Regions from separate parts of the Oceanobacillus iheyensis HTE831 genome, predicted to be linked through region 4. Evidence: riboswitches for the same ligand, from Rfam matches in the RefSeq annotation. Region 4 holds a riboswitch; each other region holds the start of a gene.
What was found. A riboswitch is a leader RNA that binds a small molecule or an ion and turns the genes downstream of it on or off. The one in region 4 is predicted to bind S-adenosylmethionine.
Positions count from the first base shown of each region.

Region 1: linked by a shared signal. The riboswitch ahead of OB_RS12255 (methionine ABC transporter ATP-binding protein) and the one ahead of OB_RS05610 (5-methyltetrahydropteroyltriglutamate--homocysteine S-methyltransferase) in region 4 are both predicted to bind S-adenosylmethionine.
Region 2: linked by a shared signal. The riboswitch ahead of OB_RS15695 (LLM class flavin-dependent oxidoreductase) and the one ahead of OB_RS05610 (5-methyltetrahydropteroyltriglutamate--homocysteine S-methyltransferase) in region 4 are both predicted to bind S-adenosylmethionine.
Region 3: linked by a shared signal. The riboswitch ahead of OB_RS16125 (methionine ABC transporter ATP-binding protein) and the one ahead of OB_RS05610 (5-methyltetrahydropteroyltriglutamate--homocysteine S-methyltransferase) in region 4 are both predicted to bind S-adenosylmethionine.

Region 1 covers NC_004193.1:2,431,614-2,439,886, reverse strand. The annotation lists gene gcvH (glycine cleavage system protein GcvH) at 1-275, shown strand, start outside; gene OB_RS12270 (ISL3 family transposase) at 380-1,573, opposite strand; gene OB_RS12265 (toprim domain-containing protein) at 1,807-2,163, shown strand; gene OB_RS12260 (thioredoxin family protein) at 2,189-2,497, shown strand; SAM riboswitch class I at 2,580-2,679, shown strand; gene OB_RS12255 (methionine ABC transporter ATP-binding protein) at 2,806-3,834, shown strand; gene OB_RS12250 (methionine ABC transporter permease) at 3,824-4,492, shown strand; gene OB_RS12245 (MetQ/NlpA family ABC transporter substrate-binding protein) at 4,653-5,492, shown strand; gene OB_RS18500 (hypothetical protein) at 5,671-5,847, shown strand; gene sufC (Fe-S cluster assembly ATPase SufC) at 6,203-6,988, shown strand; gene sufD (Fe-S cluster assembly protein SufD) at 7,005-8,273, shown strand, end outside.
Region 2 covers NC_004193.1:3,194,126-3,202,398, forward strand. The annotation lists gene OB_RS15680 (DEAD/DEAH box helicase) at 1-2,726, opposite strand, end outside; gene OB_RS15685 (MFS transporter) at 2,796-3,986, opposite strand; gene OB_RS15690 (ATP-grasp domain-containing protein) at 4,309-5,256, opposite strand; gene OB_RS15695 (LLM class flavin-dependent oxidoreductase) at 5,271-6,326, opposite strand; SAM riboswitch class I at 6,405-6,513, opposite strand; SAM riboswitch class I at 6,639-6,746, shown strand; gene ssuE (NADPH-dependent FMN reductase) at 6,838-7,392, shown strand; gene OB_RS18440 (hypothetical protein) at 7,389-7,583, shown strand.
Region 3 covers NC_004193.1:3,288,639-3,296,911, reverse strand. The annotation lists gene OB_RS16135 (MetQ/NlpA family ABC transporter substrate-binding protein) at 1-523, opposite strand, end outside; gene OB_RS16130 (methionine ABC transporter permease) at 552-1,214, opposite strand; gene OB_RS16125 (methionine ABC transporter ATP-binding protein) at 1,204-2,229, opposite strand; SAM riboswitch class I at 2,324-2,440, opposite strand; gene OB_RS16120 (YxcD family protein) at 2,569-2,868, opposite strand; gene OB_RS16115 (S66 family peptidase) at 3,059-4,093, opposite strand; gene OB_RS16110 (YpjP family protein) at 4,549-5,145, shown strand; gene OB_RS16105 (NAD-dependent protein deacylase) at 5,335-6,045, opposite strand; gene htpG (molecular chaperone HtpG) at 6,200-8,077, shown strand.
Region 4 covers NC_004193.1:1,093,927-1,102,199, reverse strand. The annotation lists gene OB_RS05630 (acyl-CoA synthetase) at 1-1,124, opposite strand, end outside; gene OB_RS05625 (3'-5' exonuclease) at 1,485-2,072, opposite strand; gene OB_RS05620 (CBS domain-containing protein) at 2,085-2,774, opposite strand; gene OB_RS05615 (MBL fold metallo-hydrolase) at 2,849-3,778, opposite strand; SAM riboswitch class I at 4,101-4,207, shown strand; gene OB_RS05610 (5-methyltetrahydropteroyltriglutamate--homocysteine S-methyltransferase) at 4,367-5,470, shown strand; gene OB_RS05605 (glutamate-5-semialdehyde dehydrogenase) at 5,536-6,783, opposite strand; gene proB (glutamate 5-kinase) at 6,780-7,898, opposite strand.

The DNA of each region.
Region 1 (8,273 bases), 1.3 Mb from region 4:
GAGACATTGTGTTTGTTGAACTTCCTGAAATTGGTGAAGAATTAAAAGTCGATGATCCTTTTGGTAGTGTAGAATCTGTAAAGACAGTATCTGAGCTCTATGCACCCGTAAGTGGAAAAGTAGTCGAAATCAACGATGACTTGGAAGATAGCCCAGAGTATGTTAATGAATCTCCATATGAAAAAGCTTGGATGATAGTGATTGAACCATCTGATGAAAAGGAACTTGAAGAGCTATTATCCGCAGAGAATTACGAGGCATTTATACAAGACTAATTTTTAGGCTGACTTTTACACGTTAATTGTGTATAGTCAGCCTTTGTTTTATCATATAATGATTATATGTAAAGGTTCTATGTCAAATGTGGTGGTGGGTTGAATCAACCCATCACCTTTTTCATTTCTTGTTGCCACAGGATTTTCTTCTTTAATCTCTCGAAGCCTTTGATTCCATAAGAATTGCGTTTTATTACTTTAATCGTGTTGTTCACACCTTCGATATATCCGTTGTTATAAGGATATACAAAGGCTTGTAAAATCTCTTGTCTCCAATTTATAAAAGTTTTTCTTAGACGATGAAAGGCTTCAATCCCTGACCTCTTTAAGGATGCTAAACAATGATCTAGGTTTTTACTTGCCGTTTGATGATCACTTTCCTTAAACCATTTCTCCATCATGACCTTCAATTGGTAGGCCTCTCTTAAACGGGTATCAATCTCTAGAAGCTTTTCAACTTTTTCTTCTTGATCTTCGTCCAGATTAAAATGCGACTTCCACAATAACTTCTTACTTCTCTTCATTTGAAGACGGATGGGTTTATCGACATCTGCCTGCACCTGCCGTCTCACTTCATCCAAAGCCCAATATACTTGACGCATGAAATGGAAACGATCGGCGATAATAAGAGGATGATTAAGCACATCACAGACTGCTTTCTTGAACCACTTCGACATATCCATAACGACAATTTCCACCTGACCTGTATCGCGGGATCGCAGATACTTTTTAATGGTATCCACTTTTCGATCTTCTAAAATATCAATAATATGTTTATTTTCCACATCGACAATGACCGTTTGAAACCGTTCTCCTCCGGCGTCCCCTTTAAATTCATCTATGGCTATCGCTCTCGGCAGTACTCGGTTTGTCTTTATGTTTCGACGATCAAACAGTCGCAAAAGGCGAGTGTCCGTCAGCCCAGTCCATCTCGCAGCTGTTTTAAATGAGCTGGAAGATGTATACATCAAAGCTTCTGCTTGCAGAGAGGTGGTACAACGTTGATAGCGATCAATCATTTGAAGTCGTTCGTAAAAGGTCTTACCACAATCCTTACACAAATATCTGCGTTTCCGAAGGAAAAGTTTTACCTGTTGGTTAGGTAATACGGGACCTTGAATCGGTTGAATTCGATAACTATGAACCCGTTTCGTTTTACATCGACAGAACGGACATTTCTGCTGACGTTTTTCGGTATAAAGTTCAACAATCAAAGCATCCGAACCCTGAGATATATCCCACACCTTCACATTAGTATCTTTTATCCCTAACATTTCTATGATAAAATGGTTTTGCATTCGTTCTCTCTCCTTTGCCTTTTGTGTCGCAACTTTAGGGTATCAAAAGAGAGAGAACGGTGCATTTTTTACATCTTTAAAACATTGACAGGACAAGAAGCACCACCACATTCATTGTAGAGCCTATGTAAATACTAGTATTGATGGCTCTTTCAAATGGAAGTCATCCTTATAATACAAATCAAATCGTGATTAATAAGCATGTTTCTTGCTTGCATAAGGAGTGCTATGCGATGATGATAAATGAATCTAATAAAGTAATTATTGTAGAAGGTTTGTCAGATAAGCGGCAAATTGAAAAAATTATTGATGATAAGGTTATAATCGTCTGTACAAATGGAACTTTAGGCGTTGAAAAACTCGATGAACTACTAGAAACGTATGAATTAGATGAGAAGGATGTCTATATCTTAGTAGACGAGGATCCTTCTGGTATGAAATTAAGAAAACAATTAGCTAGAGAGTTACCTCATGCAGAGCATATTTATGTGAGCAGTGAGTATCGAGAAGTTGCAGCTACACCTATGAAGGTTTTAGCAAATGCATTAATTGGAGCGCGGTTTACGGTTAATCCGACTTATTTACTTTAAAGAAAAGATTGATAAGGTGATATGTATGAAGGAATGGAATAAACAAATGGAACGAGGTGTGATTTATATTTACACACCATTCTGTGGAACATGTTCGGTTGCAAGAGCGATGTTGGAGAATATAGAGCGGCTTCACCGACAAGACATTTTCTACGAAATGAACGCAGCTGTTCACCCTGAATATATGCACGACAACCAAATTGAAAGTGTACCGTGCTTATTATTTGTTGAAAATGGTGAAATTGTCGAAAGGATATATACATTTTATTCAACTGCGAATATCTATGATTATTTAATACAATATCAACCAGAATTATTCTCAAATGTGACGTAAAAAAATTAATTGACAGTCCTATAGGCGCATGCTAAGATAGGTACACTGAATTAATAAAAAATAACCATTAACAATATGATATCTCTTATCTAGAGCGGTGGAGGGACTGGCCCTTTGAAACCGCGGCAACCTTCATAATTAAATGAAAGGTGCCAATTCCTGCAGAAAATGAAAGATGAGAGAACGTCAGACGATATACGATAAATACGTACGTCTTTCTGTTCTCTTACAGAAAGGCGTTTTTATTTTGACGAATTATGGGGAAACTATACGAAATGGTTGCTGGAGAGTAAGAGGAGGAATAAAGATTGATATCCATCGAAGGGTTAAGTAAAGTATTTTCATTAAATAAAAAAGACATCAAAGCTGTAGACTCATTGACCCTCAATATTGAAAATGGCGATATTTATGGCGTGATCGGGTATAGCGGAGCCGGAAAAAGTACGTTTGTACGTTTGATAAATCGACTAGAGGAACCTACATCTGGAAAAGTAACAATTGGAGATCAGGTTATAACAGAGTTAAATAAAAATGATCTTCGAGTTGCACGACAAGATATAGGTATGATTTTTCAGCACTTTAATTTATTATGGTCACGCACTGTTGAGGACAACATTGGGTTTCCACTAGAAATTGCTGGTGTTGATAAGCAAGAAAAAGCACGGAGAGTAAAAGAGTTGATTGGTTTAGTTGGACTTGAGGGGAGAGAGAAATCTTATCCTTCCCAACTGAGTGGTGGACAAAAACAACGTGTTGGTATTGCTAGAGCCCTAGCAAATTCACCTAAAGTATTATTGTGTGACGAAGCTACCTCTGCTCTGGATCCAGAAACGACGAATCAAATTTTATCTTTACTGCAAGACATTAATGAAAAATTAAATTTAACGATAATCTTAATTACGCATGAAATGCATGTTATCCGTAAAATTTGTAATCGTGTAGCTGTTATGGAGCAAGGAAAAGTAGTGGAAGAAGGACAAGTCCTTGATGTATTTACAAATCCGAAGCAATTAGTAACTAGAAAGTTTGTTGAACAAGTTATGAGTTCTAATGAGGATAGTGATATATCAACAATTATAGAAAATTATCCAGATGGAGTTTTATATCGGGTTCATTTCTTGGGTGAAACAACAAATCAAACCCTAATCAGTCAAATAGCTAAACAATTCTCTGTAGATTTAAATATTATCCAGGGAAATATTACACAGACACAAGCAGGCAGCTATGGAGCATTAGTAGTTCAAGTAACAGGTAATGAAAGCGAAATTGAGCGAGCTAAAAGCTTTATTGAAAGTCAAGAGTCTGTTGAATTGGAGGTAATTCAACATGCTAAGTAGTTTGTTTGAAGGGATTAAAATAGAGGATTTAATTGAAGCAACATATGAGACGTTTTATATGACAATGATTTCAATGGTAGGGACAGCTATTTTTGGGATTTTACTTGGGTTACTATTATTCCTTACATCGAAAGGTAATATTTGGGAAAACCGTACCGTGAATAGTATTGTTGCAGCCTTTGTAAACATCTTCAGAGCCATACCGTTTATTATATTAATTTTATTGCTATTTCCGTTTACCGATTTTCTGATGGGAACAATTCGTGGTCCTAATGCTGCTTTACCTGCGCTAATAATTGGATCTGCTCCTTTCTATGCACGACTAGTAGAAATTGCACTAAATGAAGTGGATAAAGGTGTAGTGGAAGCCGCAAAAGCAATGGGAGCGAAAACGAGAACGATTATTTTCAAAGTTTTATTACCTGAATCAAAACCGGCACTTGTGTCTGGATTAACTGTTACCACAATTGCTTTGATAGGATACACCGCTATGGCAGGAGCAATCGGAGCAGGTGGATTAGGAAACTATGCTTATTATTTCGGATTCCAGCGTCGAGACTTTGATGTTGTGTTATGGTGCACAATTATTATCGTTCTTATCGTATTTATATTCCAATTCATCGGGGACTCTATTACAAGGAAACTCGATAAGCGTTAAAAAATACTCAAGTTACTTTTGAGTCAATTTCATAATTGAAAACATTAAAAAGTAAGGATATAAATGTAATATTCAAGTTTTATACCAAATAACTAATTATGCAATTGATTTTACTACTTGATGAAATAAATAATATGTTTAATAAGGAGAGAATACAGAGATGAAGAAATTATTATTTTTGTTAGCTATTTCATTTGTGGGATTATTAGCAGCTTGTGGAACAAGTGATGAAGGTTCATCAGGGGATGGGTCTTCTAACGAAACAACAGAAATAACTGTTGGCGCGTCCAGTGTACCGCATGCAGAAGTTTTAGAAGAAGCGAAACCATTATTAGAAGAACAAGGTATTACATTAAACATCGAAGAGTACCAAGATTATATTTTACCTAATGATGATTTGGCTGATGAACGTATTGATGCAAACTATTTTCAACATATCCCTTTTCTAGAACAAACAATTGCTGATACTGGCTATGAAATTGAATCCATTGGTGGTATACATGTGGAACCAATGGGTGTGTATTCCCAAAATATAACTAGTGTTGAAGAAATTTCAGAAGGTACTGAAGTTATTTTAAGTAACTCTGTTGCTGAACATGGTCGTGTCCTTTCTTTATTTGAAAAAGAAGGTTTAATTAAATTAGATGAAAGTGTGGAAAAATCTGCAGCAACGATAGATGATATTGTTGAAAATCCGAAGAACCTTCAATTCTCGCCTGAGACAGAACCAGGTTTCTTACCTGAATTGTATCACAGTGAAGAAGATGCATTAGTTGTTATTAATACGAACTATGCTATTGATACTGGATTAAATCCAACGCAAGATGCATTGGTTGTTGAAGATGAGGAATCAGATTATGTTAATGTAATTGCAGTTAGATCGGAAGATAAGGATAATGAAGCCTTAAAAGCATTAGTTGAAGTGCTACAGTCAGAGGAAATTCAAACGTTTATCACGGAGAACTACGATGGAGCGGTGGTTCCAACTCCAACAAACTAAGTATTAAAGAGTAAAATGTAAGAATTGAATAGAAAACTCAGTTAAAGTACTTTATTCTTAAAAAAATGAAGATTTAATGAGAAATCAAGGTTTAAATCCATTTTGTTCGGGAATAGTCACTGTGTTAACATTTTTATTGTTAACGAATAAGAAAGGATGATTTATTATTACCAGTGGAATGGATTTAACCTTTACTTCGGAAATGGAAAAAGGTCTTGGACAATCTAGAGGATTGAATTATGAGGAATATGGAAGAAGTTTAGAAAAACAAATTCATGTTGAAAAACTGAGAGACAAGGAATATCATGAAGCCAAATCAGTGGCATCTGAAATAAATTCACAAATACCGAAATAGATCAAAAAAAGGCTGATGTCGTTACGACATCAGCCTTTTTTATAATTATAATAAGTTAAGGAATTTAAATCTACTAAGGCTAATCTATTTCTAACGCCATTGTCCTTATTACAGTTACATTTGATAATATGTTAAAATACAACTATATGTCCTTCTTAATGATTCAGTAAAATTTTTATCTTTTCTTCTTTATTAATAGCTAGCAAACGAGTTAGAAATAACCCGTAATGGCTAGTTACAGTATAGCTTAAAAGAGTTGATAATTAATTTGAAATGCTTTAAGATTATAATGAGAATAAATTGAGAATGGATATAAATTCATTTGATGAAAATAAAGTACTTGGAGGTATGTTTTATGTCAGGATCAGTTTTAGAAATCAAGAATCTTCATGTTAGCATAGAGGATAAAGAGATCTTAAAAGGGGTAAACCTTACAATAAAAGGTGGAGAGTTCCACGCAATTATGGGGCCGAATGGTACTGGTAAATCAACATTAGCATCAGCAATTATGGGTCACCCAAAATATGAAATAACGGAAGGAAGCATCACTCTTGACGGTGAAGATGTATTAGAAATGGAAGTTGACGAGCGTGCTCGTGCTGGAATGTTCTTGGCTATGCAGTACCCAAGTGAAATTAGTGGTGTTACAACTTCTGACTTCTTACGTTCAGCGATCAATGCAAAACGTGAAGAGGGCGATGAAATCCCACTTATGAAATTTATTAAAGAATTAGATAAAGATTTAGATTACCTTGATATCGATCAAAGTATGGCTACACGTTACTTAAACGAAGGTTTCTCAGGTGGGGAGAAGAAGCGTAATGAAATCCTGCAATTAATGCAATTGAAACCAGAGATTGCAATTCTTGATGAAATTGACTCTGGATTAGATATCGACGCATTGAAAGTAGTTTCAAAAGGAATTAACAAAATGCGTTCAGACGAATTTGGTTGCCTAATTATTACTCACTATCAACGTCTGCTTAACTATATTACTCCTGATTTTGTGCACGTAATGATGCAAGGTCGTGTCGTGAAATCTGGTGGACCAGAGCTTGCAAAACGTCTTGAGGCAGAAGGTTATGAGTGGATTAAAGAAGAATTAGGTATTGAAGACGAAACCATTGAACAAAATGCGTAATGTAAGGAGGGATAGCATGACTGTAGAAACAAAACTTCCATTCAATCAAGATTATATAAACCAATTTTCAGAAGATCGTAATGAGCCAGAATGGATGACGAAATTACGTTCAAGCGCTTTAGGTATGGTTGACTCATTAGATATGCCAAAGCCGGATAAAACAAAAATCACAAATTGGAACTTTACAGAGTTCAAACATGAATATAAAGAAGAAAAAACAATTTCTTCTCTATCTGAATTACCGGAAGAACTAAAAGATTATTTCGATAACGAAAACAAGCCTAATAACTTGCTTATTCAACGAAATCAATCTGTTGCTTATAGTACATTACAAGATGACTTAGCATCAAAAGGTGTTATTTTTACAGATATCTTTACTGCAATGCGTGATTATAGTGATCTTGTAGAAAAGTATTATATGAAAGATGCTGTTGCAGTTGATCAAAATAAATTAACCGCACTACATGCAGCATTAGTAAATGGTGGTATTTTCGTATACGTTCCAAAAAATGTACAAATTGAAGAGCCGTTACAGGCGGTCTTTTGGCAAGAAGATGCAGACAATGCTTTATTTAATCATGTGTTAGTAGTTGCTGAAGAAGGTAGCTCTGTAACTTATGTAGAGAACTATTTATCTCACAATGACGAGCAAGCTTCTGTTGCAAATATTATTACTGAAGTATTTGCACATGATAATGCACAGGTTGCATATGGAGCTGTAGATAATTTTGCTGCAGGTACTACTACGTATGTAAATCGTCGCGGAGTTGGACATCGTGACGCTCAAATAAATTGGGCACTTGGTCAAATGAATGATGGTAATACCGTTTCAGAAAACATTACGTATCTATTAGGAGATAACGCAACTTCTGAAGCAAAAGCAGTTTCTGTAGGACGTGGAAAACAAACGCAAAACTTCACATCAAGTATCCGCCAATATGGTAAACAAACAGATGCTTATATCCTTCAGCGCGGAGTAATGAAAGGTGCAGCTTCCACTATCTTTAATGCAATTGGTAAAATTGAACATGGTGGTACGAAGTCTAATTCAGAACAAGAATCTAGAGTCCTTATGTTAAGTGAAAAAGCACGCGGAGATGCAAATCCAATTCTTCTTATAGATGAAGATGATGTAACTGCTGGGCATGCAGCTTCTGTAGGCCGTGTGGATCCAATTCAAATGTTCTATTTGATGAGTCGTGGACTTAAACAAGAAGAAGCAGAGCGTCTTGTTATTCATGGTTTCCTTGCACCAGTAGTATCACAGATCCCGATTGAATCTGTT
Region 2 (8,273 bases), 1.5 Mb from region 4:
ATCAACATTCGCTTACCATTATCTAATGCCGTCTTAATTGTTTCCATCAGTTGTTCCAGCTTCCCGGATGCTCCTTCATAGTTTTCAATAAACATGGAAGGATGACAACATATTTGCCTTAGACGCGTTAGCCCAGCAAGAATTTTCATTCTGTTTTGTTGGAATCCATTTTCTTTAAATGACTGGACTGCTTCCTGCTGAACCTGTCGTAAGTAGCCAACGTAAAGATCTTTTTGCTCCCTCGTCAATTCAGATACGTGCACAGATTCAATTTTCTCAGGCAACTCTTTTAAAACATCTTGCTTTAATCTTCGTAAGATAAAAGGTCGAGTTATTGCAGCAATTTTTTTAGGTTCTAGCTGTTTAAACGATCGTTGATCAGGCATCAATCCTGGTAGAACCACTTGAAATATGGACCACAGCTCTTCTATTGAATTCTCAATAGGTGTACCACTTAATGCAAACCGTCTTGTTGCTTTAATTTGTCGGATAGCACGAGAAGTTTTTGTTTGATAGTTTTTTATATACTGCGCCTCATCCAGTAATAACGTTTGGAATGTTATTTCCTGATAAAATTCAATATCCTGCCGTAACGTTGCATAGGATGTTATCCAAATGTCTTTATTCGTTGACTCTGACATAACTTGATGGCGTTCTATAGGATTTCCTGTCAACACCGCTACCTGTAGGTGAGGAGCAAATTTCTCCAGTTCATTTTTCCAGTTATAAACCACAGATGATGGAACAACAATCAAATGTGGTCCAATTGTTTCCCCATTTGATTCAGATACCAGATACGTAATACTCTGCAATGTTTTACCTAATCCCATATCATCTGCCAATATGCCACCTAAATGATACTGACTCAAAGACTTAAACCACTGATATCCTACTTTTTGATAACTACGTAGGTTAGCTTGAACATTTTCAGGAATTTCATATACCTGCTCTTCTGGTGAATGAAGATGACTTAATAAATCTCGGAAATGTGGATCATAATGCTTTTTTGTTTCAATTAAATCATCTAACTGCGACCCACGATATGCTGGCATTTGAACCTTGCCATCTAATAGTTCCTCTTTTGAAATCCTCATATCATCAAACAAGCGCTGCATCGAACTAAATTCTTCCGTCTCCAGATTCATCATCTGACCTGATTGCAGTCGAAAGAAACGCTTCCGTTCAATTACAGCTTGTAGAATCTTATTTACTTCATTATCATTTATCCCATCAATATTAAAACCAATTTCTAATAAATTCGATTGTCCTTCCATCCGAACACTCGTATATGGTTCTGGCTCATTTTCAATAAACAATCCTCTGAATTCAGAAGATAAGAATAGCTCAACATAATTATCTAAATACGGTAACACATGATAAAGAAAATGATATAAATCTTCTTCTTCCGCATCCATATACAATTCTTTTCCGTTATATCTAAAATTTGCATCTTCAATATATTTCATGATTAATTTTTCTTGTGGTACGTCTCGAATAATCATGACCTGATGATCTTTCTTCCCTTGGAATGGATCAATACGATGGGAACCATACTGATATTCTAACTTTCCAATTATCAAACCATCTCTTAACTCTAAATAACATTTTGCTTGTAATGGGGCTTTTATCAGTTCTTCCGATAAATGATCATCCATATCAATATCACCTATGCGTTGCAATGAAGGTATTACTTCAGATAGGAATGTATCTGTTTGTTCTTTTGGTACATCAAAGTTCATATCTTCAAATCGAAACTTTTCCATTTGTTGTAAGACTGGAATTTGTTCATAGGTTGGAAAATAGAATACTCCTTGCTGAAACAATATATTATATAAGGGAAAGAAGATAGTCTCTTTCAACTCAGACATAGACAAAACAACATGCTCATCTTGTTTTGTAATATAAAACTGAAAAGGTAATTCATTCTCTTGCAATTGAATATCCTTATACTGTGTTACATTATCAACAATATAAAAATTACGATCGACAAGCTTAAATAGTAAATCTTTCACTACATAAGGTGGAATAGTTACATACCTTCTATCTGTACTTCTCCCTCCAAATGTATAACTATCATACAGTTCTTCGTTTTTACATAAATCATGCAATATACGTAGAATCTCCATATCCGCTTCTAAAAAAGAGTGAATGGACGGTTCGTAAGTAAACTTCTTCGTAAATGAAAATGGTTCTTGATCCTGCACCGCATCTAAAAAAGATGCTACATTTCGTACAACATAACGATGTTGTTCACCCGTCTTTATTTCTAACTGTAACCGTCGATCATAGGTCCAGCTCCCAATATACTCCACCGACATTTCTGAACTGGAATAATTCTCTTCCTCTACAGCATCTAATGGGGTTAAAATATTACTCATTGCTTCTATAAACCTGCTTGAACGATAAAAATTTGGTTGTCTGATGGATGCATCTCCATTATTTTCTAAAGTTGATATCGCAATTAAAGATGCTACAATATGTTTACAAGAGCCAAATGTTTCAAAAGCAGGGCAATCACAAAAAGTATCAATGGAACCTTTCTCCATATCCGTTAACCCTATTTCAACAAAATAATCCTCCGAACCTTGTACTGTCGCAGTCCAAACGTTATGGTTACGATCAAAAACAACGTCTTTCACTTGGTCATTTTTATAATAGGTTAATCCCCGCTTATAAAATGCAGAAGGAAATAGTTTTTGAATATCAATATCTTTAATACTTTTCAAAGCTCATTAACCCACCTTTTTTGACCGATTTCTTCTATTATATAGTAAAAATACCCATTTTTATACGATTTACACTAGTTTCTTTTTCGATTTAAGCACTACGAATATATAAATTAAGATTGAAATTACAATGGATCCTGCTGCAGTTAAGTAAATGGAAGCATAATTAAACCAGGAAGCTATTTGTCCAAATAAGATTGCACCGATACCTACTCCTAAGTCAAATGAAGAAAAAAATGTTGCATTAGCCATCCCCTTTCGATCACTAGGCGCTTTATTAACAGCCCATGCTTGTAGAGCTGGTTGAATTGCTCCGAACCCTAACCCAAAACATCCAGCTGCTGTTAATAGAATGGCTGTACTAGGTAGCCAAGCTAACAATAACATGGATACAAAAATTAATACGGCTGCAGGCAAGAATATATATTTATGTCCTTTGCGATCATAGATTTGACCAGAAAATGTACGAGATATCATTATAAAAATAGCAAAAATCAAGAAATACAACTGGATGCCTTCAACGCCTCTTTCCATTGCATGAAGTGGTAAAAATGTTGCTATCCCTCCAAAAGCAAAAGTAATAAAAAATAAGAGAACAGCCGGTTGTATAGCTGATTTTTCAAATACATCAAATCGAGCTGGCTGTGTTTTATGTGGTGATACATTTACTTTCCTATAGTGAATTTTCAATGCGAATAATAATGCAAATAAACCAAATACTGCACATAATAAAAACAGCTGACTATATGAAATAATCCCCACTAGTGTTAATCCTAACGATGGACCGAATGCTAAAGCGATATTACCTGATAAACCAAAATAACCCATTCCTTCCCCTCGACGCTTAGGAGGAATCAGATCAGTTGCAACAGTCCCTCCAGCAGTTGTGGAGAATCCCCAACCGATTCCTTGGACGATACGGATAATGACAAGTAGAACAAGACTTGCTGTAAATGCATACGCTCCTACGGATATAACAAAAATCCCTAAGCCTAATAAATAAACAAATCCTCTTCCCTTTGATTCTAAAGCATGCCCTGCATACGGGCGAATAAGTAATGCTGAAAATGTAAATATACCAACGATAATTCCAACCATTTGATCACTACCGCCTAATTCTTTAACAAATAATGGTATAGTTGGTAATGTCATTTGAAATCCTAGGAAAATAAAAAAATTCGCCACCCATATAAACAGAAAGTCCCTCGACCAAATTTTCTCTTTGCCTAAACTAGCTTTAGTATTTCCTTCCTGCACCATAAAAAAACTTCCTTCTATGTTTAGTTAAGTTACGGTGTTATTATACAAGAATTTTTTGATTATTTAAATCAATCGACTCTCCTAATTTTAGATTAACTAATATTTCGCTTTATGAAATATTAGTATCAAAATAAAACGAGTAATGATTTAGTCTTGTTCCCAGATCTAAATCATTACTCGTTATCTCACTGAATCCATTTCGATTTCCATTGCAGACGAACGCTTTTTAGCAGGTACGGCGTCAGCTAACTTGAAAAAGAAGAATACAATTTCTTACGTTTTTTAATAAAACTTGGCAATTATGAAATTGACTCCAAAGAATTTACTTTTTAACTGTAAGCTGTTCTAATTCTCTTTCTAAGAATTTCGCGACTTCTAACATTCCATACGAGCCATGGTTATCTTCTGCTTCTGAATTATAATTCGTGTTTGTATTTATATCATACGTATAAATATTCCCATCTGCATCTTCGATAAACTCAATTCCAGCGATTTGAATATCATTAGCCGCTAAAACTGTTTCATATTGTTCTATTATTGGGTGACTAAATCCTTCCCGCACTTGGAATTTAGCTGGTTTTTCAACTTCTCCTTCAGCTGGACAAAATAAATCTTCCACCGAGCAAGCATCTGCAGGACATAGCTCAAATCCTTCTGAAGTATCTACTCGAACGGCATAAACAAATTTCCCACCAACGAACTCACAACGAGTGATATAAGCCTCTGGAGATACAATATACTCTTGCAATAATGTTACACCATCAATTGGTTCTTCAAATTCACTACTATTCACATAAGATTGGAGAGCTTGTGTTGAACGAAATAACTGTACACCTAAGCCTTTTCCTGCTCGATTATGTTTGGTAATAAAACTTGTTCCTTCAAACTGTTCTGCCGCTTTTAAGATATTTGCTTTCCCAACTGCTGCAGCTGTTTTAGGCGTTTTCACACCAAATCTTTCTAGTTCCAAGTATTGTTGAACCTTACTTACTTCCAACTGTAGAGCACGACTACCATTAATCACCGTTCTACCATGAAACTCTAACCAAGCTAACACCGCATTTGTAAATTCAGGGGCATAACGATTACCTCTTGTATGTGAGGATGCGCTCATACGATTATAAAATATACCCTCTGGCGGTTCACTTAGTAGATCTATATGCCCTTCTTGAAGTAACCAATCTTCATAAGGAAGTTCCAATTCATCCAATCGTTTTATAAGGTGGTCCGTCCATTCCATATTTTCATGTAAAACATAAATTTTACTCATCATCAGGTCTCCTTTTAGTTTAACGTAGATGTCTTCTTTCTTAATTCTTCCACTCTAGGCATCACTTGCTTAGCAAATCGTTCTAGCTCTTCCAATTGAGGCGAGCATTGTAATAAGAGCTGATCCAACCCTACTTTTTCATATTCTATTATTCTTTCGGCAATTTGTTCAGGTGTGCCTACAAGATTCGGACGTAGTCCTCTATTCGATACAGAGTAATCTTTTATTTGCACTTGTTGTTCTAGTTGGGATTTTGAAGTAAAGTCTTTCATTCCTGCATATCCCTTATCATCTTTTATTGATGTAATTCTCTCCAACTCTTGAAATGCTTCTTCCTCCGAATCTCTGCATATCACATACGCAGCCATACTAAATGATTGCAAAGCTGCTTTATTAAGACTATTTCTCCGATTTTTCATATTAGCAATTTTATCTTGAATTTCTGGTACAGTGCCACCATGCATCACATATGCATCACATAGAGTAGAAATTACTCTCTTTCCTTTTTCACTTTCTCCACCAGCATATAAAATTGGATTCGGTTGTTGGATTGGTTTTGGCGCTAATTTCGCATTCTCCACTTGATAAAACTTACCGTGGTAAGAGAATGTCTCTTCCGTCCATAGCCCTTTTAAGACCTCTAGGAATTCGACCGTTCTATCATACCGCTCATCATGCTCAGTAAAGTCCCCACCATATTGTTTTGCTTCTTCTGACCACCATCCAGAAACTACATTTAGCGTGAACCTACCTCCGCTTAATTGATCGATATTAGCTGCCATTTTCGCTAGTACTGCTGGATTATGATATATCGGCCTAACCGCTGTCATAATTTCGATTTTGTCTGTTACAGCAGCTAACCCAGCCGCTGTTGTCAAAGCTTCTAAAGAATTTGCTTCTATCCCTTTAATATCATTTAAATATAACTCAGCAATTAAAGTCGTATCATATCCCCATTCTTCCGCGTGCTGAATTACCTGTTTTGCATATTCAAAAGTAGGAGGCATCTGTTCATCTTCTACATTACGCAACCACCCTCCAAAAATCGGCAACCAGAAACCATACTTCATTTTCATCCCCCATTATCTATCGTTAGTAATTAAAAAACCCTTTTCATAAAGATAAGAAAAGAGCTCTGTCGCCGACTTCTCTTATCTACCAAGCATAGAATACTTGATGGATTTGGCACAGTATTCAAGCTAGAACCTGTTGCCGAGGCTTCTTTGGGCCATTTCCCTCCACCTCTCAGGATAAGATATTTCATTATTTAGTTTGTTGCCACGATAATAATACAAGTTGATAGAATTGTCAATTAATTTTTTCTTACAAAACAGAGTTGACTTATATGAATTGATATATTAGAATATATAAAAAATTAATACTTCTTATCGAGAGAAGCTAAGGGACCTGGCCTGTTGACGCTTCAGCAACCTCTATCTCCATTAGAAAGGTGCTACCTCCAGCAAGATGTATGTCTTGAAAGATAAGAGTCCAGATTAAAAAAAATCCGCGACGCTCTTATTTATTAAGGGCATCGCGGATTTTCTTATATTAATTTTATTTTTAAAGGAGATTGGTAAAATGAACAACATTGTGACATTGTCCGGCAGCCCCTCCGAACTATCTAGATCTGAAAAAGTACTACATTATTTAGGGAATCAATTAAGTGAACAGAAATTCTATGTGACCCATATTTCTGTTAAAGATGTACCCTATGAGGATTTATTCACAGGAAATTTCCGTAGTACAGCCATTAAGAACATCACTCAAAAAATTCAAATGGCTGACGGTGTCATTGTTGGTTCTCCTGTTTATAAAGGAGCGTATTCAGGTGTATTGAAAGCATTAATTGATATCCTGCCTCAAGATGTACTAAAGCACACACCAGTATTACCAATTATGACCGGAGGCAGCCCTGCACATTTATTAGCAGTTGAGTACACGTTAAAACCGGTTCTTGCAACCCTAAAAGCACATAATCTCAAAGGGTTATACTTTTTAGATGAACAAATCAACAAACATCGCGATATCCCTATTGCCGATGATGAGATACTACAAAGAACGAAGAAACAAGTGGACTATTTTGCTCAGATGGTTGAAGGAACATCAACACAAGCATTAACAACTTATTTATGATAGAACAAAGCTCAAAGAAGAGTGGTCGCTATGAAAAAACCAACAAAGAAATGAGAAAGGAATCATTTACCTTTATAAGAACAAAAGCGCAAGCGCCCGTTTATCACCGTATGTCCTGCGCCCCTGTTTTTCAAGGGGTGGTTCGACTGGTCGAACTTCTTTATTTCTTTGAGATAAAGGAAACACGATAAGCGTATGCGAATCGATGTTGACTTTCACCATTGGCATAAGTGCGACTATGCCTCATAAAGAACATTCGGCAGTCTTCTTTTCACCATGGCATAAGTGCGACTATGCCTCATAAAGAACACTCGGCAGTCTTCTTTTCACCATGGTATAAGTGCGACTATGCCTCACAAAGAACATTCGGCAGTCTTCTTTTCACCATGGTATAAGTGCGACTATGCCTCACAAAGAACATTCGGCAGTCTTCTTTTCGCCATGGCATAAGTGCGACTATGCCTCATAAAGAACACTCGGCAGTCTTCTTTTCACCATGGCATAAGTGCGACTATGCCTCATAAAGAACACTCGGCAGTCTTCTTTTCACCATGGTATAAGTGCGACTATGCCTCACAAAGAACATTCGGCAGTCTTCTTTTCACCATGGTATAAGTGCGACTATGCCTCACAAAGAACATTCGGCAGTCTTCTTTTCACCATGGTATAAGTGCGACTATGCCTCACAAAGAACATTCGGCAGTCTTCTTTATCGTAAGGAGGTTTCCGGAAGGACAATAGGTGATGGGCGCTTGCGCTGGACGTGGCTAAATAACTTAGTTGTTTATCCACAGCCCCAAAGTTTTATAATTTCCTAGACCATAAGAAAAGAGACTAGGAATGTTCACTCATTATCCTAGTCTCTTTAAAATTATGAAATC
Region 3 (8,273 bases), 1.4 Mb from region 4:
TCAACGGGTTTTCTTCTATTTGTGAAGGATCACCGAACATTCCAAAATTATCACTTAAGGTTAGTAAGCCTGCACTCTCTAGTACACGTAAGGAGCGAGCTTGGTTTGACGGGTCGTCTGGGATGGCAATTTTGTCTCCCTCTTTTAATTCAGAAACGTCACTAATTTTCTCGGAATATAAACCAATTGGCGCAAGAACAGTAGATCCAATCGGAACGATGTCTTCACCGCTTTCCTTTACATATTGCCCTAAAAAAGCAATGTGTTGGAAGGCATTGATATCAATATCTCCTTGAGCTAAAGCGTTGTTTGGTAATGTATAATCGGCAAACTCGATAAGTTCAATGTTAATTCCTTCTTCAGCTGCTTTTTCTTTTAGAAGGGGCCATTGAACGCCATCGGCACCATTCACTCCAATTTTTACAGTCACTTCTTCGTCTCCAGCTTTGGCGTTATCACTTCCGCATGCTGCTAAAAATAATGTAAAACTTAATAATGCTAGTAAAATAAATGATTTTTCCATGTGAAATTCCTCCTAATATAGTTGTGATTTAACGACGCATAATCTTTTTGGAAATAGTATTACCGAGCCATTGAGCTAGTTGAACCATAACAATAAGTATGATTACGGTGACGAGCATAACGCTACCGTCGAATCGCTGATAACCATATGTCATTGCGATATGTCCAAGACCACCGCCGCCAACTGTACCAGCTACTGCAGAGAAATCGATTAACGAAATAGATACAAATGTAAGTCCTAGAATTAATGGTCCTAGCGCTTCTGGAATTAGTACCGTAAAGATGATCTTCATTGGACTGGCTCCCATTGCTTTAGCAGCTTCAATAACTCCAGGATCAATGCCTACGAGATTATTTTCTACTACCCTTGCAATGGTAAAACTAGCAACAATAGTCATCGGGAAGATGGCAGCAGCAGTTCCTATTGTCGTACCAATGACGAGCCTAGTAGCTTGTGAGATCGCGACTAGAAAAATGATAAATGGGATAGGACGAATAATATTAATAATAAAGTTCAGTAGATTAAAGATAATCTTGTTTTCTAGTATGTTGTTTTCACGGGTCACAAATAGCAATAGTCCCATGCAAATACCTAAAATAGAACCAAAAAATAATGTCGCTGCGACCATGAGTAAGGTTTCTCCTGTTGCCTCTACAATTCGTGGCCAGAACGTACTCCAATCAACCCCCATGTGAATACACCTCCTCTATATCAACAATCAATTCTAATTCTTGAATAACGTGTTGAATTTGCTGTTCATCTCCTCCAAAAGAGACTATGAGATTTCCAAATAATTTTTCCTGTAGTTCACGAACGGATCCATAGACAATATTAAAGTCAATGTTATGCTTACGAGTTGTACTTGATAAGATGGGGTCAGTGGCTCTTTCTCCTTTGAATAAAACACGATAAAGATTACCCCCACCAGCTTCTGTCCACTCTTTTAATACCTTTTCAGATGGGAGTTCTTGTTGTACCGAACGAATAAATCGTTTTGTTGTTTCGTGAGAAGGTTTTGTAAAAGTATCAAATACATTTCCATTCTCAATGACTTTCCCATCTTCCATCACAGCAACTTTGTCACATATGGACTGAATAACTCCCATTTCATGTGTAATAAGAAGGATGGTAATACCCAAATCTCGATTTACTTTTTTTAATAATTTTAAAATATCCGATGTTGTATTTGGATCTAGAGCAGAAGTGGCTTCATCACAAATTAATATATCAGGGGATGTGGCCAATGCTCTTGCAATCCCGACACGCTGTTTTTGTCCGCCGGATAATTGGTCTGGATAATCTTTTGCTTTATCGGATAATCCAACAAATTGTAGCAGTTCACTAACTCTTTTGGTTACGACGCTTTTTGATGTACCAGCAAGTTTGAGAGGATATGCAATATTTCCTGCGACTGTTCGTGATTGGAATAAATTGAAATTCTGAAAAATCATTCCTATATTTCTTCTGCGCTCCCGTAATTGCTTGGCGGATAATTTCCCTACATCTGTTCCCTGGATATGTACCGATCCTTCGGTAGGGCGCTCAAGCATATTTACTAATCGAAGCAAGGTACTTTTTCCTGCACCGCTGAACCCAATAATTCCATAAATATCTCCTTTTTCGATCGTTAGAGATACTTCTTTAACAGCTTCTACTTTTCTTTTTCCTAGTGTGAATGTCTTTGTTACATTCTGAAATTCAATCATGTCTCAACCCCCAAGCGAAATAAAAAATCCCTCTTTTCTTGAAAGACAAGAAAAGAGGGATTCGTACCATATGTATATATGTAGAAGCCATCGTTTCTCATCTTTCAAATGCTCGTTTGCATTTGCAGGAATTGGCACAGTATTCTTTAATATAAAGAATCCGCTGCCGAGATGTCATAGGGCCTGATCCCTCAATCTCTCTAGATAAGAAAAAACGTAAAATATTTAGTTGTTATATTGAAAGTAATTCTAGAGGATAAAATAAATTAAGTCAATATGGTTTTAAAAATAAAATAATTCTGATAAATAGTCCGAGTGTAATTAATGAAGAAAATTGCTCTATTCATCTTCACTACGAAGTCTTGCATAAATACCATTTGTCCGGTTCAAATCAAGCTTAAGTCCAGCATATGGATTAGCGTGTAAATTTTCTTTAATCCATTCACGCAGAGCAGAAATAATATGTTTTGTTACAATTTCTTGCTTGCCGAATACAGTGGTTATTTCTGCAGAGAAACCGGAATAATCATCATAAAAAAGTTCAACTTCTACTTCAGCTGGCTCAATTTCACGTTGGCGAGCAATATATATACATACGGCAAGAATAATGTCTTCTTCAGGAATGATTAGCTTCGTCACTTCCAAAGCTCCTCTTCATTTTGATGTTGATTGTGTCGTAATAATTCCTCTGCAAACTTCTTCATCACCTAAGCTCCCTTTTCTATGAAGTCGGTCACTTTATTTTACTATAATTATGTCAAATTTATGAAGTGAAATGATTTATTAGCAATAGGAAATATTTTCTAATTCGTAAATAAAATCCACTAACCTACTCTAGTACAGCACTTTCCATGATAGAGAAAGTAGCTTGGTTACAGTTAATTCCTGCCATACGACCATAGGGGAGTGTTGCTTTTGGTTCACTATGTCCGAAACTTACATTATAAAGAACAGGTAATTTCGATAGACCATTTTCTTTTAATACAGCTGTAATCACTTGTTTATACTCTTCGTAATAGGTTTCTCTATGCGGTTTAGCAAAAATAATCCCATTCGCGTTTTGAAGTATGCCTTGTGTAGCATAATTTTGTAACCATCGAGCGAGAAGGTCTGGCTTTGGTTCTTCTTCAGAAGTTTCGAAGAATAATATCGAATTTTTCCAATGATTGATTTCCGGCCAAAGACTCGTGCCTTTAATACTTTCCATGGAGTCAATACATCCTCCAATTAAGCGTCCTTGAACAATACCCTCTCCTTGTAAAATTTCATACGTTTTATTTGGATAAGTTGTTCTTTTCGTGTCTTTATTTTTAACATCCCACTCTAGGTAGTCACTAGTCCATTGCTCTGGTGGTTCGATATCTCCAATTATTTCGTTCGAGAATAAAGTGTTGTGAATATGCTTGATAGTATATGGATCCATTTCAACATTTTCAGCGAAATCCGTCATGACAGCAGGTCCATAAAAGGAAGATACCCCGGCTTTATAGCAGAAAAAATGAGAAATAGTCGTATCCGAATATCCTAAGAATATTTTAGGGTTTTTTTGAATGATATCGAAATCAATATAAGGTAATAGACGAATACTATCTTCACCACCTATGTTCGAGATAATAGCTTTTATTTCTGGATCTTCAAAAGCTTCCATTAGATCTTTTGCACGTGCTTCTGGGTGTTCATGCAGATATGCTTCTCCTTTTAAACTATTAGGAGTAGGGACTACCTGTAAACCGAACACTTCTTCTAAGCGCTTAACCCCTTGATCATAGCGCCATTGTAACTGCTCTTCACCAGCACCGCCCCATGAAAGGGAAATGGTTGCAACTTTATCTCCTGCTTGTAATTTTGGTGGTTTGATAAGCATATGGATACAACTCCTTCTTATTTTTGGGATGCCTGCTTGTATTATCGTAATATATCATTAAAATAGAGTTTTTCTGTCACTTTCTACTAACATATCGTATTCATATTTGTTTTACAAAGAAAGACGACAAATTTTTTTAGATTGTTATAGAAACTAAATTAACCATTCGAAATATCAGCTTGTTTTTTTAAAATAACGCAGCTTGAGCGCGATCGAAAAGTTTAAATCGTGATGGATTAATCTATTTAAATGATACGATGATTGATGGAGAGAATGGACGGTTATGAAATGAATGGTAATTTTTGGATGTAATTGAATTTGCCTATCTATTAGAGAAGTACGGATTAAATACATTATATAAAGGTGAATTTTTTAAAAAGTAAGAAAGTAGGATGGACAACGATACATAAAGTGATAAAATATTAATAAAGACATGGGATAGTGTGGGTGAGCAGATGAAGATATGGTGGAGAAAGATAGCAGTAGTTCTTATTACAATATTAACATTAGGTATGTACTCTCCGACAACCTTGCTGGAAGTAGATGCTCAAAAGGAAAATGGTAGTGTATCATCCTCTTCAAACGCAGATCAGGAAACAGTAGCCAGGACGATAGAAATACAAGATGATATTGCTACAACCGAAGAGGATCTAGACACAGCATTAAATCGGCTGATGTCTCAAGCTCAAGAACAATCAATGATTAAGTTTGGAACAAAGATTGCTACAAAAGTAGAAGATGAATTTAACCAAGAAATTCTTCCAAAAATAGAAGAGGTATTACATACATTATTAGAAGAAACAGAAACGGCGTATGCATTCCTTTCTATTACCGAGGATCCTTCATCCGGTTACGGTGAGCGGATATTTAATGTTTATGATGAAAAGACAAAACAACATGTAGCTAAATTTCATGTTCGTCGAGATAATCGACCGTTAGAAGGACATTATTTTAATTTTCACTATCACTTAAGCACGGACAAATTCAAAGTACATCATGATATTGGAGATATCTACTGGGATAAAAATACACCCCCGAAATGGATGATATAAATTTGTATCTTATCTAAATCATGATAAGCCGAACTAAATACCGGATAGCATAGGGTCTTCTGCCTGCGTGGGTTAGAGATGTTTGTTACTGGTAATTTAGTTCGGCTTTTAATTTGTTAAGGAAGAAGCGAGATTTTTAAAATCGTGACTTTATCAACTGTTGCAAAAAGTGAGGGATAAGGCTAGTCCTTACCCCTCATTGGAAATGGAGCGAAGAAATTCACCTATTTTCTGATCAGAAATGGTCATGTCAGCATATTGATCATACGGTGTAGGGTCTTGATTAACGATAACAAGTTTCGCTCCATTTTCTTTTGCGATTAATGGGATTTGATTCGCTGGCGATACTGTCAATGATGAGCCGAGTACGACAAATAAATCTGCTTTCTCTGCGTCGTTAAATGCAGTTTGAAAAGCTTCTTGAGGTAGCATCTCACCAAACAGAATAATGGAAGGACGTAATACGCCACCACAATCGCAATGATATTCATTCTCTACATATTCTTTGCTGCTATATTCTTTTCCACAACTTTGGCAGTGTAGCTTTTGCAGTGTGCCATGTAATTCATGTACGATTTTACTGCCGGAAGCCTGATGAAATCCGTCGACGTTCTGTGTAACAATGGAATGGACAAGGCCTTGCTTTTCCCATTCAGCCAAGATGTAATGCCCCTGATGCGGACCATATTCTTTTACTTTCAATACACGTTCTCGATAAAAGTCAATAAATGTTTCAACATTATTATTCAGTGTATCTATACTAGCAATTTTACTAGGATCGTGCTGTTTCCAAAGCCCTGTGTTAGCAGATCGGAAATCCGGCAGACCACTCTCGGTGGACATGCCAGCCCCAGTAAATATAACGGTATAATTAGATTCTTGCAGCCAATCTTTTATCACTTTTATCCCTCCTAATAGTGGCATCTATTATACAGGCTAACCTGTTTCAAACGCCAACGATATTGACAGAAAAATGGGGATATGTTATTAAAAATATAGAGGTTAGCACTCGTAAGTAGTGAGTGCTAAATGTAGAAAAGAAGGAGATGTTATTATGGGAAAGCGTAAATTTAAAGCCGAGTCACAAAAACTATTAGATATGGTGATTAACTCTATTTATTCACAGCGCGAAGTGTTCTTGCGTGAATTGATTTCCAATGCAAGTGATGCGATAGATAAGATTTACTATAAAGCATTAACCGATGATTCCCTGTCATTTGATGTGGACAACTATTATATAAAAATTACTCCAAATAAAGAGGAACGCACATTAACGGTTGTCGATACAGGGATCGGTATGACAAAAGAAGAATTAGAAAATAATCTTGGTGTGATCGCAAAAAGTGGTTCTCATACATTTAAATCAGAGAATGAAATTAAAGATGGCCATGATATCATAGGACAATTCGGGGTTGGTTTCTATGCTGCGTTTATGGTAGCGGATAAAGTAGAAGTGGTAACGAAATCTATTGATAGTGATGCAGCATTTAAATGGGAATCCAAAGGGTCTGATGGATATTCTATTACAGAAGCGGATAAGCAAGATATTGGAACAACAATTACATTGTATATTAAAGAAAATCAAGAAGAAGAAAACTATGATGAGTTCTTAGATACATTTACGTTACAGCAAATCATTAAAAAGTACTCTGATTTTATCCGTTACCCAATTAAAATGGACGTAACGGAAAGTAAGTTGAAAGAAGGGTCAGAAGACGAATATGAAGATGTAGTAGAGGAACAAACAATTAATACGATGGTTCCTATCTGGAAGAAGAATAAGAGCGAATTAACCGATGATGACTATACGAATTTCTACCAGGAAAAACGCTATGGATTTGATAAACCACTCAAACATGTACACATTAATGTGGATGGTTCCATTCGTTATAATGCTATATTATTTATCCCAGAAAGTGCGCCATTTAATTACTATACACGTGATTATGAAAAGGGTCTTGAGCTTTATTCGAACGGTGTATTAATTATGGATAAGTGTGCGGACTTACTTCCGGATTACTTTAGTTTTGTTAAAGGAATGGTAGACTCGGAAGATCTTTCACTTAACATCTCCCGTGAAATGCTACAACATGATCGCCAATTAAAGCTAATCGCTAAAAATATTAAGAAAAAAGTGAAACAGCAGCTAGTAAGTCTTTTACGTGACGAACGTGAAAACTATGAAAAATTCTTTGATGCATTCGGTCAACAAATTAAATTTGGTGTGTACAGTGATTACGGTCAAAACAAAGATGAGCTGAAAGATTTACTTCTATTTTATTCTTCTAAAGAGAAGAAATTAGTAACCCTTGAGGAATATGTTTCATGTATGCCAGAGGATCAAAAGTATATCTATTATGCTACAGGAGATTCAAGAGATCGAATTGAAAAGCTTCCACAAACAGAATTAGTTGCTGATAAAGGCTATGAAATTCTTTATTTCACAGATGAAATCGATGAATTCGCCATTAAAATGCTTATGAACTATGATGAAAAAGAATTCCGTTCCGTATCAAGTGGTGATTTAGGCATTGAAGAAGACGAAAAAGAAGAAAATGAACAAGAAAACAACGATAATGCAGAATTATTTACAGCGATGAAAGAAGTATTGTCTACCAAAGTAAAAGATGTACGTGCTTCGAAGCGCTTAAAATCACATCCAGTCGTGTTGACTGCAGATGGTGAAATCTCCCTTGAAATGGAGAAAATCATTAATGCAATGCCAGATGATCAGCAAATCCAAGCTGATAAAGTATTGGAGATTAATGTAAATCACGATATTTTCCAATCTTTAAAAGCAGCGCAAGGTAATGATGATGAGAAGTTCAAACTATATACTAACCTGTTATATAATCAAGCACTTCTTATTGAAGGATTACCAATTAATGATCCAGTAGAATTTACAAATGACATTTGTAAAGTAATGGTATAGGTTGTCTAAGACATGTGCTTCGGCAGTTAAAGAATCGCTCGCGAGGAAAATGTTGAACTTTCCTCCGGGCGATTTTACTTTGAAAGTTTCTATAGCTCATGCTTTAAAACCCAAAACAAGAGAGAATCCGAGGATATTTAGTGAATAGAGCAGCTCTAAAACCCAAAACAAGAGAGAATCGAAGCATAATTAGTCA
Region 4 (8,273 bases):
CCGCGAGCAACTTCCTCTCCATTGGCATCTATAATTTTTGTCTGTACATTTAAACTCGGTAATCCAGCTGAACCTAACTTTCGTAATTGGTCTTTTGGTTGTAGTACCGTTGCTAATGGAGCTACTTCTGTCTGCCCATAGCAGTTCCAAAGTTCGATTTGCGGAAGTCTTTCCGTCAACTCTTTAATAATTTCCATTGGCATAATTGCTGCTCCATAGTAACCTTTTTTCAAGGAACTTAAATCTCTTTTATTAAAATCTGGATGCCGTAATAAGCCAATCCATACAGTTGGAGGGCAAAATAATTGAGTTACTTGCTCTTTTTCAATGGTTTCTAAGATTAATTCCGGACTAGCAGAAGGAAGGATGACGCCACTTGATCCGATGTATATACTTGGACCTAAGAATACATGAAGTTGTGCACTATGATAAAGAGGCAATGCATGTATAGAAATATCATGACTTTCCATTTTACAATCAATAATAGTACTGACATATTCACTTACGATACTTTTATGAGTCAACATTACACCTTTTGGTTTTGATTCAGTTCCACTTGTATACAATATATGTGCTAAATCATCATCATAAATTTCCACCTCTGGCATTGTAGAAGATTGATTCGATTGAATTTGATTTAATGCTATCCACTGACCGCTTGATTCCACCTCTGTTGGTACAACTTCTAAGGCTATATAATGTTCAAGGTTTTTATCTTCTGCTGCAGCTATTACTACATCTCTAAATTCAGTAGACGCCATTACACCTATTGCCATTGAATTTTCTAATATATACCGTATTTCCTGGGATGTAAGCATGTAATTAACAGGAATTAATACTGCTCCAATTTTAGCAAGTGCATACGTGACAAGTACAAAGTCCAAACTATTTTTTGAAACTAAAATTAGCTTGTCACCCTTTTTAATCCCGATATTCAGAAATCCATTAGCTGTTTGATTTACAAGGTTATCAAGTTCTTGATAGGTTAGTCTTTCAGACCTGTAAGCGATTGCATTTTTATCCGGATAGCGCTCACTTGTTCTTGTTAATAGATCGCCTAATGTATTTCTTCGTACTCGATTAATTAATCTATCTAACTCTGTATCGATTTGATTTAATTCCAATGACCTCACTCCCCTTATAATTATTTAACTATTATTATAATTCAGATATATGAGGTTGTCACTGTGTGATTTATAATAAAGAAGAATTGAAATAAAACAAAAGGTATTTTGTTCAAAAGACGGAGATAGCTAGAATAAACATAAGAAATATGTGGATACTCTTTGAAAATCAATAATCGATTTTCTGATTGAGAAGTATTGCTTCGAGGTCTTCTTATCCTATGGGAACAATGCATAATTGCCCCGAATACATATGCATCCGGGGATCAACTTCCGATGCTGGGTAAGCGTAGTATATTTCTGTAGGGGGTTTTCAAACAAATTGAAATGATCATTTGTTATGCCCTAATCCTATTTAATCTAGAAATATAATTTTGTAGCTTTTGGTTTTCTAGCTGATTTTCCTTTTTTGGAAACGAGCCACCGTTCTATAAATTCTTCCGTTGTACCTATTTTCTGCTCTGCCAAAGATGCCAAAAAGATTTTTGCAGACGCTCGAGCATCATCCATCGCATGATGATGATTTAACGCTATACCGTGGTGATTTGCCACCGTATGTAATTTATGATTTTCTAATTGCGGCCAAATTAACCGTGAGATTTTAACCGTACAGAGCGACGTATAATTTGGACATGGGATGTCGTATTTATTCAAAGATTGACGTAGAACACTCATATCAAAACTTGCATTGTGGGCAATTAATATCGTGTCTTCTAAATACGCTGATAATGTTGGCCATAATTCAGCAAAGGTCGGTGCCTCCTGTACTTGTTCTTCGGTAATTCCATGTATAAAGACATTTCCTGAGCGGAATGAAGCTAACGGATTAATGAGCGTGTAAAACTCATCTATAATTTCAGTATCATTCATAATTACTACACCTACGGAACAGGCACTATTTCTTTTTTCGTTTGCTGTTTCAAAATCTATCGCTGCAAACTTAACCATTCCAGACTCCCCCTATATCTCCATAATATCCCAATTGGTAATTATGCCTACCAACTTTTCATCCTCTTTCCCTGTTTTTGTTATAAGCAATGCCGCGAGCCGATTCCCTTTTCCGACTTGTTCTGAAAATACCTCAGCAGCTTCATATACAGACATTTCCTCGCTTATAAAAAGATGATTATCTGATTTTTCATATTGTAAAATATCTTCAGCAGTTGCATTAGTGATCTGTTGACTATCATTCATTGAATTTGCGATCCAACGAGCAATGCCCTTATGTGTAATTAAACCTTTAAAATCTTGATGCTTATATATCGGTAACTTCGTTAATCCTCTATCTCTTACTACCTGAAGTAACTTTTGTACAGAATCGTTTAATTGGAATGTAACCACTTGTTTTATAAATGCATTCTTTACTTGTTTTGGACTTGTAAAATCTTCTTCTATTTTTTCGATTCGTTCCACAATTGTATCATGAGGTTCTGCAATCGCATAGGAAACATTGATACGGTTATGAATAATTGCATTTCTCAGTTCAGCAAATTCCAATAAATCATCGTAATATCGTTTTATCGTAGCATTAGAATCTGATAAAACACGGACTGCTCTTGAGAAACCCATTTCTTTTTTCTGTAATTGTGATTTTAATGCTTTGTCTATACGATTAAATGCTGTAATAAAGCGTTCTGAATTTTTATACATACATTTTTCTCCTATCTTTGCGTTCTATCATTCTAACCGTTCGTACATTACATTAAACATCTATTTTCGATTGTTTATTTCGCCTTGTAGAGTACTTTACCGTTCTCCTCTACACTTTGTATATCCTCTTTTTCTGCTAAATAAATTAAACGTGTTAATGTTGCCATAAATTGACTGACAAAAGCAGTCCCTTTCATCGGTCCATAAATTTTTGTAGTGATTTTAAAAGCTGACATCGGTTTGTCTGATAGAAGTCGTTTGAGTTCTTCAAGTCGAAAAAGATGTCGGTTATACGTTTCCGTTATCCGTTCTGATAAATTTACCATCACTTTTCCATGGCCGGGTAATGCTAACTTACTTGGATATTCCTGTAATTCTAATAAGGATGGTAAATAATCCTTTAAAGGGTTCAACTCTTCTCCCATCCATAACCCAATAACTGGTGAAAGATGCTCTATCACATGATCTCCTATAATCATTACTTCCTCTTGCGTATTATAAAAACAGTAGTGATCTGGTGCATGTCCTGGTGTCCAAATCGCTTGATAAGGTTTATTTCCTAAAACCACTTCATCAAAATCATCAAAAAATCCGTCCGGTTCAAAATCATAGATAAAAGAAAAATCCTTTATTTTTAACGGTAATGGTGGTGTACCATGACGCTTTATTAATGCTTTCATTCTTTCCATATGTACTTTTCGGTCTCTTCCCTTTAGCATTTCTTTATACCCTCTTCTAGAAACAAAGACAGGAATGGCATATTCCTCTTGAAACCACTTTGCCAATCCTATATGATCCTCATGAGTATGGGTTAATATTAGTTTTTCAATCTGATAATTATCCAAAACGGTCTTCCATGTTTCCTTAGTTCCCGTTGAATAAATACCAGTATCTATGACAGTATATCCATTCTCTCCTTTTATTAAATAACAATTCACTTCCCCCATTGCACCTTTAAATCGAACTACGAATTGAAATATATCTTCTGTAATTTTCGTTAACATGAAATACCTCTTTCTAAAACAATTCAATGTATAAATGAGCTTATTGTTATTTTATCGTTCCAAGATGGAATTGCAAGACAAAGGAACTAAAATAAGTTCCAAAAACAAATTAATATAGGTAGAGAATCCGTGCTAATATTAACTCCAAAATGCATGACTTAAATGCCCTCAACAGAGCCGAATACTTTACATGTTTTGAAATCTTTATGATCTTTCGTTCAGCGTAGTACTGCCCGGCTAGAAGCACAAACTTTTTATTTTCAAAAAAGTCTTGACACTATATTCAATATCTTATAAAATTTCTATTAATTAAATATGACAATTCTTATCCAGAGAGGTGGAGGGACTGGCCCAAGGAAGCCTCGGCAACAGACTTATTTGATTAAGTACTGTGCCAATTCCAGTAGCGTAATTGCTAGAAGATGAGAAGAGTATATAGTACGGTTTCCTGTACCCTCTTCTTACTTGTAGAAGGGGGTTTTTACTTTTCCCTATTCTCTGTACAGAACTGTCATATGCTAGTTTCATAGAGCAAGACCCTACTCTATAAGACTAGCCCAAATCTAAAGGAGAAAGAAGGAAATTAACATGACAAAAACAGTTATTAAAGCACCATTTCGCGCAGACCATGTAGGTAGCTTACTACGACCAGAGCGTTTACACCAGGCAAGAAAAGATTATACAAATGGAAGTATTTCAGAAAAAGAATTGCGAGACATTCAAACAGAAGAAATCGAGCGCATCGTAGACAAACAAATTGAGGTTGGTTTACAAGCTGTTACAGACGGTGAGTTCCGTCGATTATGGTGGCATACGGACTTTTTAGAAGAATTAAATGGCATAGAAGGTTATATTCCAGAAAAAGGTTACTTATTCAAAGGAATTGAAACGGAGAGATATAACATCCGTAATAGTGGAAAGATCAGTTTTCCAAAAGACCATTCATTTGTGAAGGATTTCATTGAGTTTCAACAAATAGTAGGGGATCGTGCTGTAGCAAAACAAACCATCCCTAGTCCAAATCAATTATTTCACAAAGGAACGCGCAATCCTGAAGTTTATCCAGATATCCAATCGTATGCAGAGGATATTATTAGTACGTATCGAGATGCAATTCAAGCATTTTACGATGCTGGATGTCGATACCTGCAATTAGATGATGTATACATTGCTGGATTGAACGTAGATGAGTTAATAACATTTGAAGAAGATTTATCTCGTCAAGAGTTGATTGATTTATCTTTACATGTTGTAAACAGTGTACTTGAGAATAAACCAGATGACTTAATAGTAACGACACACTTATGTAGAGGAAACTATCGATCTGCCTGGGCATTTGAAGGAAGTTATGCTCATATCGCCCCAACCTTATTTGCTAATGAAAAAGTGGACGGATTTTTCTTAGAGTATGATGATGATCGTTCAGGAAGCTTTGAGCCTCTTTCTCACATTCCTAACGGTGGCCCACAGGTCGTCATTGGGGCAATCACTTCTAAATTCGGTGTGCTAGAAGACAAAGAAGAAATCATTAATAAAATCAAAGATGCGTCACAATACATCCCGCTAGATCAAATTTCACTTAGTCCACAATGTGGATTTGCATCAACTCATCAAGGAAATAAATTAACAGAAGAGGATCAGTGGAATAAATTACGATATATTGTAGAGCTTTCCAAAGAGATTTGGGAATAAGCTTCTAAAACCTATAAAAACACCAAACTACTTCCGATATAATCTAGAAGTAGTTTGGTGTTTTTTTATTCGCGAATTTGTCCTGATCCTGAAATCACAAATTTAGTCGACGTTAATGCCTCCAGCCCCATCGGACCACGAGCATGTAATTTTTGTGTACTAATTCCTATTTCTGCACCATATCCGAATTCAAATCCATCTGTAAATCTAGTTGAAGCGTTGTGATAAACTGCTGCAGCATCAACTTGAAGCTGAAATTGTTCAGCATTCATCTTGTTTTCCGTTATAATCGCTTCCGAATGACGTGTACCATAGCGATTGATGTGATCGATAGCTTCTGATACTGAATCAACTATTTTTACACTTATTTCACTTGATAAATATTCCTTTTCCCAGTCCCTTTCCACTGCTTTTATTGCTGGTGGAAATTTTTCCATAACGACTGAATCACCGTGAATTTTGATATCATGAGATTGCATTGTTTTTAATAATTCTAAACCATGATCCTCAAACCACTGTCTATGAATAATTAATGACTCAATTGCATTACACACAGATGGACGCTGAAGTTTTGCATTCAAAACAATTTCCGTTGCCATCTCTACTTTAGCAGATTCATCTAGATAAACATGGCAATTTCCTGCACCAGTTTCAATTACAGGTACAGTTGATTGTTTTATCACTGTATCTATTAATTGTTTACCTCCTCTTGGTATTAAAACATCTAGATATTCATTTAATTGAAAAAATTGATTCGCTACTTCTCTTCTAGTATCCTCAATTAATTGCACAGCTTCTTTTGGTATAGAGCTGGAAGCCAATGACTGATGAATAACTTGAATAAGCGCTTTATTAGACTCTATGGCTGAAGAACTACCACGCAAAACTACTGAGTTCCCTGTTTTTATTGCAAGAGAAGCTGCATCTACAGTGACATTCGGTCTAGCTTCATAAACCATACCAATAACACCAATTGGAACACGCTTTTTGGTAATAAATAAGCCATTATCTTTCTCTATTATTTCTAGAGCTTCTCCAATCGGATCAGTTAATATAGTTACCTGTAAAATTGCATCAGCTATATCTTGTAACCTTTCCTCATTCAATCTTATTCGATCGATAACCGCTTCAGATAACCCTTTTTTCTTCCCTTCTTCTATATCTAAAGCATTTGCAGTTAATATTTCTTGCTTGTGATTTATAATTGCTTGTGATATTAATTGCAATGCTTCATTCTTGTCGTCCGTTGTAGATAGAGCCATTTTAAAACTTGCTTGTTTTGCACGCTTCGCTTTCTCTATTACTTCACTCATTGGAACTCCTCCTTTATTTGATCAACCATAACCCATGAATCTCTGTGAATCACCTCAATAGCAGGGATTTGCGTCATCTGTTTTGCTTTTTTTAATGTGTTGGCTGCGTTGAGCTCTTCAGACGAACAACTCACTTGCCCTCTTCCTAATAAATTTCTTCGATTATAAACTTCTACAACATCTCCATCTTCAAAATCTCCCTGAGTATTAATCACACCAGCTGACAACAAACTACCGCCGTTATGCATAAGTGCTTGAGTAGCCCCATCATCAATAAATACTTTCCCCTCTAATGTCGAATGCAAAGAAATCCATTGCTTACGAATCGGAATTTGTTTATTGCGGAAACTTCTAACATACGTTCCCTGTCCATGTCCATTTACTATTTCTAGTAATTTAGATACTCCTACCCCTTTACCAATAAAAACTGGGACTCCGAGAGAAGCTGCTACCTTTGCTGCCATCAGTTTCGATTTCATACCACCAGTACCTAATTTCGATCCTGAAACATCCGTTTCCTGTATCATATCATTAGTAATTAAATCAATTGTATCGTACCGCATAGCACTCGCATATTTACCAGGATGTTTATCATAAATCCCATCAATATCGGTTAATATTATTAATTGAGCTGCATGGATAGAACCACTAACTAAAGCAGAAAGCATATCATTATCCCCGAACGTTAACTCATCAACAGCAACTGTGTCGTTTTCATTAATAATCGGTATAACTCCTCGTTCTAGTAATTCAAGCATAGTAGATGTAGCATTCTTATACCGTTTTTGGACCGAAAAATCAGACCTCGTTAATAATAATTGAGCAGATCGAATATTGTATTCCATAAACTTATCCATATAAGTATGAATAAGTAGACCTTGACCAATCGCCGCGGATGCTTGTTTTCCTTTTAACGTAACCGGTCTAGAAGAATATCCTAAGTTTCGAAAACCCGCTGCAACAGCTCCTGAGGAAACTAAAATAACTTCAAAGTTATGTTGATGTAACATAGCTAACGCATTCACATGGTCTCCTAGTTTCTTATGATCAATTTCACCTTTTTCATTCGTTAGTGAGCTACTTCCAATTTTTATAACTACCCTCTTCTTATTCATATTCTTCTCCTCCTCAATATTCTCTAAGTGTCTATTTTCAGGTATAAGAACAAAAGCCCAAACGCCCGTTTATCACCGCATGTCCTGGACCGGGCTAAATAACTTTATAACTTAGTACGTTTTTTCCACAGCTTCAAAATTTAATAATATCCTGGAACATAAAAAAACCCCTTCATCCCCATTCAATAAAAGGGACGAAAGAGTTTTCTTCCGCGGTACCACCACATCTTAGATGCAATGATTTGCATCTCACTTCTACCATTAACGCTGGCTAAACGCCCATGTTTACATGGGACTCCAAAGGTAGGTTCTGATAAATCAGCAATGACGGAATCTCTCAGCTAATAAATTCCGATCTCTTTCATTCGATATCTA